DNA from 3 places in the Luteibacter sp. TLI7-4A genome. Region 2 is predicted to be linked to each of the others. Evidence: riboswitches for the same ligand, from Rfam matches in the RefSeq annotation. Region 2 holds a riboswitch; each other region holds the start of a gene.
What was found. Region 2 has a riboswitch for cobalamin ahead of btuB (TonB-dependent vitamin B12 receptor). Riboswitches for the same ligand answer to the same signal wherever they lie in the genome.
Positions count from the first base shown of each region.

Region 1 (3,275 bases), 310 kb from region 2:
CGAGCGATTGTCGGTGATCCAGGGGCAATTCGGATTCGAGGAATACGACAGGTTGCGCTCGTGACGCGTCTGGGTATGTCCGTACAAGGCATTGACCGTCAGGTCATCGGTGATATAGCCCGTGTACTTGCCGATGTAGACGTCGCCACCCGGTGCCGAACCCGGACCGGCATCGAAGTTCTTGAGGTTGTCGGTGCCGATATAGGCGCCACGGCTGCGCGTCGCGTAGTTGTACTTGTAGACGCTACGCTCGGTGTTCGTCTTGTCACCGAGGCCAGTGACTTCGAGCAGATGGTTGTCGGTGATGTTCCAGTCGATTTTGGCCATCCACTTGGTGGCCTTCTGCTCCTGGTTCGTCCGCTGCGGCGCGGTGGCGACGCTCGTGATCTGGCTGTTGGAGCGAGTGAAGTCACCCGCCGCGAACAGGAACAGCTTGTCCTTGATCAGCGGGCCGCTGATGTAGCCGGTGTACTGCGTATCGGTGCTCTTGTTGCCCGAACGGTTCTGATAAAGCGTGCCGTTCTTGCGATAGATGTTGCGGGGGTTCTGGCGCAGTGCCGAAGGCTGGAAATACATGCCCACGCCACCCTTCCACTCGTTACCGCCACGCTTGGTCACGATGTTGATCACGCCGCCGGTCGAGCGGCCGTATTCCGCGCCGTAGCCACCGGTGAAGATCTGCTGCTGGTCGATCGCGTCATACGGGAGGCTGGTGAAGCCCAGGCCGGTGAGGGCGTTGGTCACCGCATAACCATTGATGTAGTACTGGTTCTCCGAAGCCGACGAACCACCGAACGAGGCCACGTTGCCATAGCGGCTGTCGCCGGAGATGACGCCCGGCGCGAGCAGCGCGGCGGCGGTGACGTCACGAGCGAGCGGCAGCTTCTGCAGCTGTTCCGAGGTGAGCACCGTGCGCGAGTCCACCTGCGACACGTCGATCGCGGGAAGCACGTTGCCGGTGACCTGCACGCCTTCGAGGTTCTGTGCCTCGGCGGTGGTGGTGGAGGCACCTGCGAAGGACACGTCGACGCCGCCGCCCAGGTTCACCTGGACATTGTCGCGGGTCTCGACGGTCTGGCCGCCGCGCTCCACGGTGACCTTGTAGCGGCCGACCGGCAGCGAGCTGGCGCGGTAGCGGCCATCGGCGTCGACGCCGACGTCACGGGTCAGGCCGGTATCCAGGTTCTGCAGGTGGATGACGGCGCCTTCCGGCTGCGCGACGCGGCCGAAGACGACACCGGAAGCATTGGACTGGGCGAGCACGGCGCCGCTGGCGAAGCAGAGGGCGAGCGCGGTGCAAAGGGTCGATCGGCGCAGCACGCCGGTACGCTTGGTGGAACGTTGCATGTCTTGTCTCCCCGATAAACAGCAAGTAAGCCGGCCACAAGAGGTGGCCGAACTCGTTTCGATGCCGTCTCATGGGCTTTGGTACCCATCCCCCCGGATGCGGCCCTGGCTGCCCATGCTCCCCGTGCGCAAGTTATTGCGCCCGACGGCTATCGGTTGCGGTTGTAATCGAATTATTTTGCGCCCGTCAAGTGCGCGTTAAGAATTCCGTTAAGTATCCGTGACAGCCGGGGGCCCGACGGGTACCATCGACCGGTTCGGGTGTCCCGACCGGCCAAGGCCGGGGAGGATGAAACGGGAAGCCGGTGCGCCACGTCGTGGCAAGGCCGGCACTGCCCCCGCAACGGTAAGCGTCCATCCGGGTAGGTCGTCAGACCTTTCTCATGGAACCGGCCTCACGCCACTGCGCAAGCGGGAAGGCACCGGTTCCGCCACCCTGCGGTGGCTGGCGCGAGTCCGGAGACCGGCCCGATGAGCGTCCCGCCCCATGTGGCGGGCGTCCCTGTTTCGGTCGATTCGCGGAGGGCGGATCCGGGCAGCCACCGGGTTTCCGCCCGTTCGCCGTTCGTCGCACGTCCTCCTCGAGCGTCCTTCGCACATTGCCGCCCGGCGGCTGAGGAAGACGGTTCCATGAAGAAGACCCTGCTCGCGGCGGCTCTGTTGTCGTCCATCGCCGCGGCCCACGCCGCCGACGAAGCCGCGCCCGACCGGCTCGATCCGGTCGTGGTGACCGCCAATCGCGCCGCCACGCCACTGGACGAGGTACTCGCGCCGGTCACCCTGATCACCCGCGAGGACATCGAGCGCCTGCAGCCGGTGAGCGTGCAGGACCTGCTCACCGGTTTGCCGGGCGTGACGATCGCCAATGCCGGCGGCATCGGCCAGCAGACGTCGTTGTTCATGCGCGGCACCAACTCGTCGCACACCCTGGTGCTGCTGGACGGCGTCCGCGTGGGCACCGTGGGCGCCGGCCTGCCCGCCTACGAGCAGCTTCCCGTGGAGCAGATCGATCACATCGAGATCGTCCGCGGCCCTCGCTCCGCCCTGTACGGGTCCGATGCCATCGGCGGCGTGATCCAGATCTTCACCCGCCACGGGCAAGCCGGCGAAGCGCCCACGCCGACGCTCTCGGTGACCGGTGGCAGCCATGGCTACTCGGCGGGCCAGGTGGGCGTGTCCGGCGGAAGCCAGCACGGCTGGTACAACGCCAGCCTGGGCGGGCAGTACACGGCCGGCATCAACGCCTGCCGCATCGGCGCCGCGGCCGCCTTCGCCGGCTGCTTCACCGACGAACCCGACCACGATGCCTCCCGCACGTACAACGGTGCGCTGTCCGGCGGCTATCGCTGGGACGACGGCACCGAGTTGACCGGCAGCTGGCTGCGCAGCAAGGGCGACATCGAGTACGACGGCGACTTCCAGAACCTGACCCGGCGCTCGCAGCAGGTGGCCGGCACGAAGCTGGCGTTCGACGTGCTGGCGAACTGGCGCATGTCGCTCAGTCTGGGCCAGAACCAGGACCGTGCCGACAATTACCTCAATGGAGCCGACAAGACCCTCGACTTCGTCCATTACGGCGTGGACAAGGCTCGCGTCGGTTACCTCTATTCGAAGCGCAACCAGGCGTCCTGGCAGAACGACTTCACCCTCGCGACGGGCCAGACGCTGAGTGCGGGCGTCGACTTCCAACAGGAAAAGCTGAAAAGCGATACGGACTACCTCAAGGACTCGCGGAACAACACCGGCGTGTTCGCGCTCTACCAGGGCCTGTTCGGTCCGCACGAGATCCAGTTGTCGGCGCGGCACGACCACAACACCCAGTTCGGCAACCACACGACCGGCTCGGCGGCCTACGGCTTCCGCTTCGACAACGGCATGAAGATCACCGCCTCGTACGGCACGGCCTTCCATGCGCCCACGTTCAACGA
Region 1 covers NZ_JBPGWO010000001.1:3,548,639-3,551,913, reverse strand. The annotation lists gene ACR9Y6_RS15615 (TonB-dependent receptor) at 1-1,347, opposite strand, end outside; cobalamin riboswitch at 1,590-1,833, shown strand; gene ACR9Y6_RS15610 (TonB-dependent receptor domain-containing protein) at 1,978-3,275, shown strand, end outside.
Region 1: it holds a riboswitch for cobalamin, as region 2 does, so the genes downstream of both, ACR9Y6_RS15610 (TonB-dependent receptor domain-containing protein) here and btuB (TonB-dependent vitamin B12 receptor) in region 2, are expected to answer to the same signal.

Region 2 (3,275 bases):
AAAGCGATTTCATCGGAAGAACCTCGATGTATGCACGGTTATGAACGGGGCTGGTAGCGCAGCGTCAGCATCCAGTTGCGGCCCGGCTGGTTGAAGTAGCGGGCCGTCTCGTAGTGGCGGTCGAAGACGTTGTTGGCTGAAAGCTCGACCTTCCATGCCGCGTCGAAGGCGTATGCCATGCGCAGGTCGGTCAACGCGTAGCCGCCGAGGCGATGGGCATTGGCGGTATCGTCGTAGCGATAACCGGAGGCGAACACGCTCGCGCCGGCACTGAACGCGCCGAAGCTGCGGTCGACGTCGACATGCGCGGTACGGCGCGCGCGGCGCGGCAACAGGTTGCCGTGGGAGGCATCGTCGCTATCGTCTTCCGGCTGCAGCCATGTCGCGTTGCCGGCGATGCGCCAATCGCCAAGCGTGGTGTCCGCCGCCAGTTCGACACCGCGAATGCGCGAACGATCGATGTTGTTCGCCCCACCGAAGGGGAACAGCGGCCCGCTCAGGCCCGAGTCGAATACGATCAGGTGATCGATCTTGTTCTGGAAGGCGTTGATCGACCAGTTGCCCCAGCCAGGCGTGCCACGCACACCCAGTTCCCAGTTCCGCGAGGTCTCGGGGCCGAGGTCGGGGTTGCCGTAGTCGGGGTAATAGAGATCGTTGAACGTCGGTGCCTTGAACGCGGTGCCGTAGCTGCCCGTGACGCGCAGGGTCTTCGTCAGCGCGTAACCGTACTGCAGGCTGCCGGTGGTCTTTCCGCCGAACTGGCTGTTCTCGTCGCGGCGCAGGCTGGCCTGTACCGAACTGGCCCCGAACTCCTGCTGCCACTGCGCGAACAACGCGTGGTTGCGCCGCGCGTCCACCAGGTAGTCGGTATTGCCGACGACGCGGTCGCGTTGCCAGTCGAAGCCGAGCGTGGTGAGGCCGGTGCCACCGCCCACGCGGCCAAGGTCGGCCTGCACGGACGCGACGTCGCGATGCGTGTTGAAGGTATCGGCGTAGACGCCGTTCTCGTAATCGGTGGACAGGTCTTCGCTACGGCCCAGGCTGGCGGTGAACAACATGTCCTGCGATGGCTTGTAACGCAGGCGGCCACCGACGACCTGGGTGGCCGATTCGGCGAAGTTGCTGCTGGTGCCGTCGTAGTGGTTGCGTCCTTCCGTGCGCGTGGCGTTGGCGTCCGCATCCCATTGCTCGTCGAATCGCCAGCCGCCCTTCAACGACAGCGCATTGTTACGGTAGCCATCCTTGTCCGGCTCATAGGTGAAGCAGCCGCCACCGCCCGGGCTGGGTTTGCCCCGGCAGGCGTTGATGCCATCGGTCTGGTCGTGGCTCGCCTCCACCGCGTACCAGCCCTGGGCACCACGGCCGGCGAAGCCCGCCGAACCGCGCAGCGTGTCGTAGCTGCCCACGCCCACGGAGAAATGGGGGACGAAGCCACCCTCGGGATGGCGGGTGAATATCTGGATGACGCCGCCGAGGGCGTCGGAGCCATACAGGCTCGAATACGGGCCGCGCACGATCTCGATGCGCTCGATCTGGTCGACCGGGATGTCCTGAAACGCCGCGGTGCCGGAGGTGGCCGAGCCGATCTTCACGCCGTCCACCAGGACGAGCACGTGGTCGGCCTCGGTGCCGCGCAGGAACACCGAGGTGGCCTTGCCCGGGCCGCCGTTGTTGGCGATCGAGACGCCCGGCGTACCGCGCAGCAGGTCGGCCAGCGACCGCGGTTGCAGCCGCTCGATCTCGGCCCGGTCGATCACGGTGGAAGCGGCGAGCACCTGGTTGAGGGCCTGGTCGGTGCGGCTGGCGGTGACGACGACCTGGTCGAGGTCGGTGGACGCATCGGCGAACGCCGCGGCCGGCGTGAGGAAAGCCACCGCGATGGCGACCGCGAGGCTGGAGGAACGAAATGACACGGGGTGACTCCCTGCTCACCGCGCCTACCCGCGCGGCATGAATGGCGAGGGACAGGAAGCGGGATGGCGGGATCGCCGGCGGCGGAAGGCTGTCGGCCACCCACGACATGGCCCTCCGCCTGTCCGGTGTACCTCGAGGCCGGTCTCCGGGCTCGCGAGCGCAGGGAATCCCTGCGGGGACGGCGCCTTCCCATGCCTTGGCACAGTGGCTCGATGCCGACCTTTTGCTCGCCTACCGTTGCGGGGGCAGCTCCGGAATGGCGGCGACCCCTTGGCAGGCCGCGCACGTCACCGGATTCCCGTTTCAATCCCCGGCGCTGACGCCGTGGATCACCTTGGGCGCCGACAGTGTAGCCGAACGCGCGGCGCGCTTGTCCCGCCAACGCAGGAAGGGCCGCTCGACCGCGTAGTGCAGGACGGCGCCTCCGGCCAGGGTCGCGGCCGCATAGATGGCGAAACGCAGGAATCGATGGTCGGCCAGTTGGCCGTCCAGGGCGGACTGCACGAGGTGGAAGACACCCTTGTGGCTGAGGTAGAGACTGTAGGAGGCGCGCGCCAGCCAATCCGCACCCGGGATATCCAGCCGCGCCAGCCAGGTGTCGCCACTGGCGGCGGTCACGAAGGCGGCCATCGCCAGCGCGATCAGCGGATAGCCGGCGACGCAGGGCCAGAACCCGGTGCGCGCGCCATCGAACAGCACGAGCGCGGACGCGAGCAGGAGTGCGCCAAGGATGAGCACCGCGTTCACCCGCGTCCGCAACCACGCCATGGCCCACGGCCGATACACGCCGCACACGGCGAGAGCGACACCGGCCAGCAGGCCATCGAGGCGGGCCCATGTGGGGTAGTACAGGTAGCGCAGATAGACGGTTCCCACGTTATCGCCCGCCGCCTGGGCCGGGGCGAACCAGTGCGTCCACGACCAGCTGCGCACGAGCATGCCGCCGACGACCACGGCGGCGCACGCGACGGCGAACTTCCACGCCGCTGGCTTGCGCGTCAGGGCGAAGGCGAGGATGGGAAACACGAGGTAGAAGTGCTCTTCCACGCAAAGCGACCATACGTGGGAGAAGGCGTAGTTCTCGCCGTTGTCGAACATCAGGTTGAAGGTGAAGGTGGGGAACTGCCATAGCGGCTGCATTCCCGATGTCTCCCTCCATGCGGGCCACCACGCGTACAGCGCCAGCACCATGAAGAACGCGGGCAGGATGCGTACGGCACGGCGCCGGTAGAAGTCGGCGAAGTCGAGCCGGCCCGTGGTGGCCAGGGATTTCAGCACCTGTGAGCCGATGAGGTAGCCGCTGAGCACGAAGAACAGGTCGACGCCCATCCAGCCGGACCGTTCCAGTTTCGAGAAGCCCT
Region 2 covers NZ_JBPGWO010000001.1:3,854,066-3,857,340, reverse strand. The annotation lists gene ACR9Y6_RS16840 (hypothetical protein) at 1-13, opposite strand, end outside; gene btuB (TonB-dependent vitamin B12 receptor) at 39-1,913, opposite strand; cobalamin riboswitch at 2,034-2,266, opposite strand; partial or broken gene ACR9Y6_RS16830 (acyltransferase family protein) at 2,266-3,275, opposite strand, start outside.

Region 3 (3,275 bases), 1.1 Mb from region 2:
AAAGGCGTAGCCGTCGAGCTGTTCACCGAAATACTCGACCATGTCGTTGCGCTCGGGCTCGCCATGGACGAGCACGTCGATACCGGCCTCCTCCTGGAACGCCACGGCACGGCGCACTTCATCGCGCAGGATGGCGGTATATGCCTCGTCGTCCAGCTTGCCTGCGCGGTGCGCGGCGCGGGCGACACGAAGGGTCGCCGTCTGCGGGAACGAGCCGATGGTCGTCGTCGGCAGGTCGGGCAAGCCGAACCGCTCACGCTGTACGGCGGCGCGGAACGGGTACGCCGAGCGGCGCCGGCCGAACTGCGCCGTGAGCTGGCGAACGCGTTTGCGTACCTCGTCACGCACGACCCCCGGCGCGGCCTGTCGCCCGGCGATCAGTATGCGCTGGCGCGCGAGCGCTTCCCGGGCGACTGCATCGCCCTGGACGGCGTCGGCGTAGTGGCGCAGCTCGGCGATTTTCTGCCGCGCGAACGACAACCACGTCGCGAGATTTCCGGGCAGGCGCTTTTCCTCGCCGGCATCCAGCGGCACGTGCAGCAAGGAGCACGACGTCGACAGCCACAAGCGCCCGTTGCCAAGGCGATCGCGTAGCGCCTGCACGCGAGGAAGGATGATCGAGGGGTCGCTCAGCCAGATGTTGCGTCCATCGAGAACACCCGCCGAGAGGACGCGGTCGGCCGGCAGCGCGTCGAGCACCGCGTCGAGTTGCTCCGGCGCACGTGCGAGGTCGACGTGCAGGCCGGCGACGGGCAGCGACATGGCGAGTTCGAGATTGCCGTCGAGTGAACCGAAGTAGGTCGCGACCAGCACCCGTACCCGTGACCGCGTGGCGACCCACGCATAGGCATGGCGAAAGGCTTCGCGCGTCGCATCGTCGAGATCGAGCGCCAGCACGGGCTCGTCCACCTGCACCCACCCGGCGCCTGCGTCGGCAAGGGCGTCGAGCACGCCGACCCAGGCGGGAAGGAGCGCATCGAGTAGTGCCAGCGGGTCGCTGCCATCGACCGCCTTGGCGAGGCACAGGAAGGTGATCGGGCCGAGCAGCACCGGGCGTGCGACGTGTCCCGCCGCGACCGCTTCGCGATATTCGTCCACGACCTTGCCGGGCCGGGCGGCGAACGTCTGGCCCGCCGATACCTCGGGGACGATGTAGTGGTAGTTGGTGTCGAACCACTTGGTCATTTCCAGCGCGGGCAGGTCGAAGCGATCGTCCTGCCTGCCGCGTGCCATGGCGAAGTAGCCGGCCAGCGGATCGATGTCGTAAAGCGGTCGGTAGCGTTCCGGAATGGCGTCCACCATGACCGCGGCATCGAGCACGTGGTCGTAGAGCGAAAAATCGTTCACCGAAACGCTGTCGGCACCCGCGTCCCGGGCGAGCGCCCAGTGCCGCGAGCGCAATTCACGGGCGATATCGAGCAGTTCCTCGGAGCCGATGTTTCCCTTCCAATGGGCTTCGAGCGCGCGCTTCAACTCACGGCGGCGGCCGATACGGGGAAAACCGGGGTAGGTGACGTGTGGCATGAGTGTTCCTCTTCGCAAGAAAGAGGAGGGAAGGGCGGCTCGTCGCATGACACGGACGTCGCCGGAGTAAACCCCTTGGGCGATGCCTGGGTCATGAGGGTTTGCCGTCGACCTTCGCCCCCGCGGGCGAACCGGGCCATGCCCCGGGAGGAGGCGACGGCCCAGGCCGGACGGAGCGGCGCACCCATGACGGCGCGTCGCTCCGGCTGGCGGCAGGTCTTCGGGCTCGTGGATGTGGCGCCGAGGCGCCTCCTCCCCCATCGCTTCCCGGATCGCCATCGATCCAGTGCCTGTGACGGGTTCGTCTCCACATACCGCTGCGGGGCAGCGCCGGATTCCCACCGGCTTCCCTCTTAGCTTTATCTTCCTATTCGAATAGAGAGATAAAGACCGCTAACGAGCGGGAAATTAGCCCTCTGGACGTCCAAAGTCAATGCGAAGGAGGGCACCTCTATTCAGAAGCGCCCCCGAGGTCGCCACGCGGCGGCCGCGGATGTCTATTCAAAGCCTTCGATCGGATGGGGACCGTAGGCGGCTTCCAGCATCGCCGTCTCCTCCGGGCTCAGCACGAGATCGATCGCCGCCACGGCATCGTCGAGATGATGTGGCTTCGATGCTCCCACGATCGGCGCGGTGATGCCTTCGCAATGGGCCACCCAGGACAAGGCCACCTGTGCACGCGGTACGCCGCGCCCCTCGGCGACCTTCTTCACCGCCGCGACGATCGCCTTGTCCGAATCGGCGGTCGCGTTGTAGAGCGTGCTACCGAAGACGTCGCTCTCCTGGCGGGTACTGGTTTCGTCCCAGTCGCGCGTGAGGCGGCCGCGCGCCAGTGGGCTCCATGGGATGACCGCGATGTCCTGGTCGATGCAGAACGGAATCATCTCGCGCTCTTCCTCCCGTTGCAGCAGGTTGTAGTGGTCCTGCATGCTCACGAACTCGGTCCAGCCGTGGAGGCGCGAGGTGTAGACCATCTTCGCGAACTGCCACGCGTACATCGACGACGCGCCGAGGTAGCGCACCTTTCCCGCCTTCACCAGGTCGTGCAACGCTTCGAGCGTCTCTTCGACCGGCGTGGCGTGATCCGCGCGGTGGATCTGCAGAAGGTCGATGTAATCGGTGCCGAGACGCTGAAGGCTGTCGTCGACGGAGTGGAAGATCGCCTTGCGCGAAAGACCGCCACCGTTGGGACCCTTGCGCCAGTGGAAGTACGTCTTCGTCGCGATCACGACTTCGTCGCGCCTCGCGAAATCCTTCAGCGCACGCCCGACGATTTCCTCGGAGGTGCCGTCGGAATACGCATTCGCGGTATCGAAGAAATTGATCCCGAGGTCGAGCGCCTTGCGGATGAAGGGGCGGCTCTGTTCCTCGTCGAGCGTCCAGGCGTGGTTGCCGCGATCGGGCACCCCGTAGGTCATGCAGCCGAGGACCAGGGGAGAGATGTCCAGGCCGGTACGGCCGAGTTTGACGTAGCGCATGCGGGGCTCCAAGACATGTGTGGACGGGGCGGTGTCCGGACGGGACATTTGTATAGCCACATACTGTAGATGCCGGGCGCCCCGTCGATCATGACAATCGCGTCATGTGAAACGTGGTCGCCACGGTAGCGAAGGCGGGTATGCCGCCTCCCCTTGAAACCGGCCCGGGCGTCCCTAACTTGGAGTCCAACGCGAAGACGGCGCGCCTTGCCGGTCAACCGGCCCGGGCGTAGCATTCGCCTCCTGTCACGAGAGCCAAGCCATGTTCCGCTG
Region 3 covers NZ_JBPGWO010000001.1:2,789,781-2,793,055, reverse strand. The annotation lists gene metE (5-methyltetrahydropteroyltriglutamate--homocysteine S-methyltransferase) at 1-1,524, opposite strand, end outside; cobalamin riboswitch at 1,719-1,934, opposite strand; gene ACR9Y6_RS12375 (aldo/keto reductase) at 2,022-3,002, opposite strand.
Region 3: it holds a riboswitch for cobalamin, as region 2 does, so the genes downstream of both, metE (5-methyltetrahydropteroyltriglutamate--homocysteine S-methyltransferase) here and btuB (TonB-dependent vitamin B12 receptor) in region 2, are expected to answer to the same signal.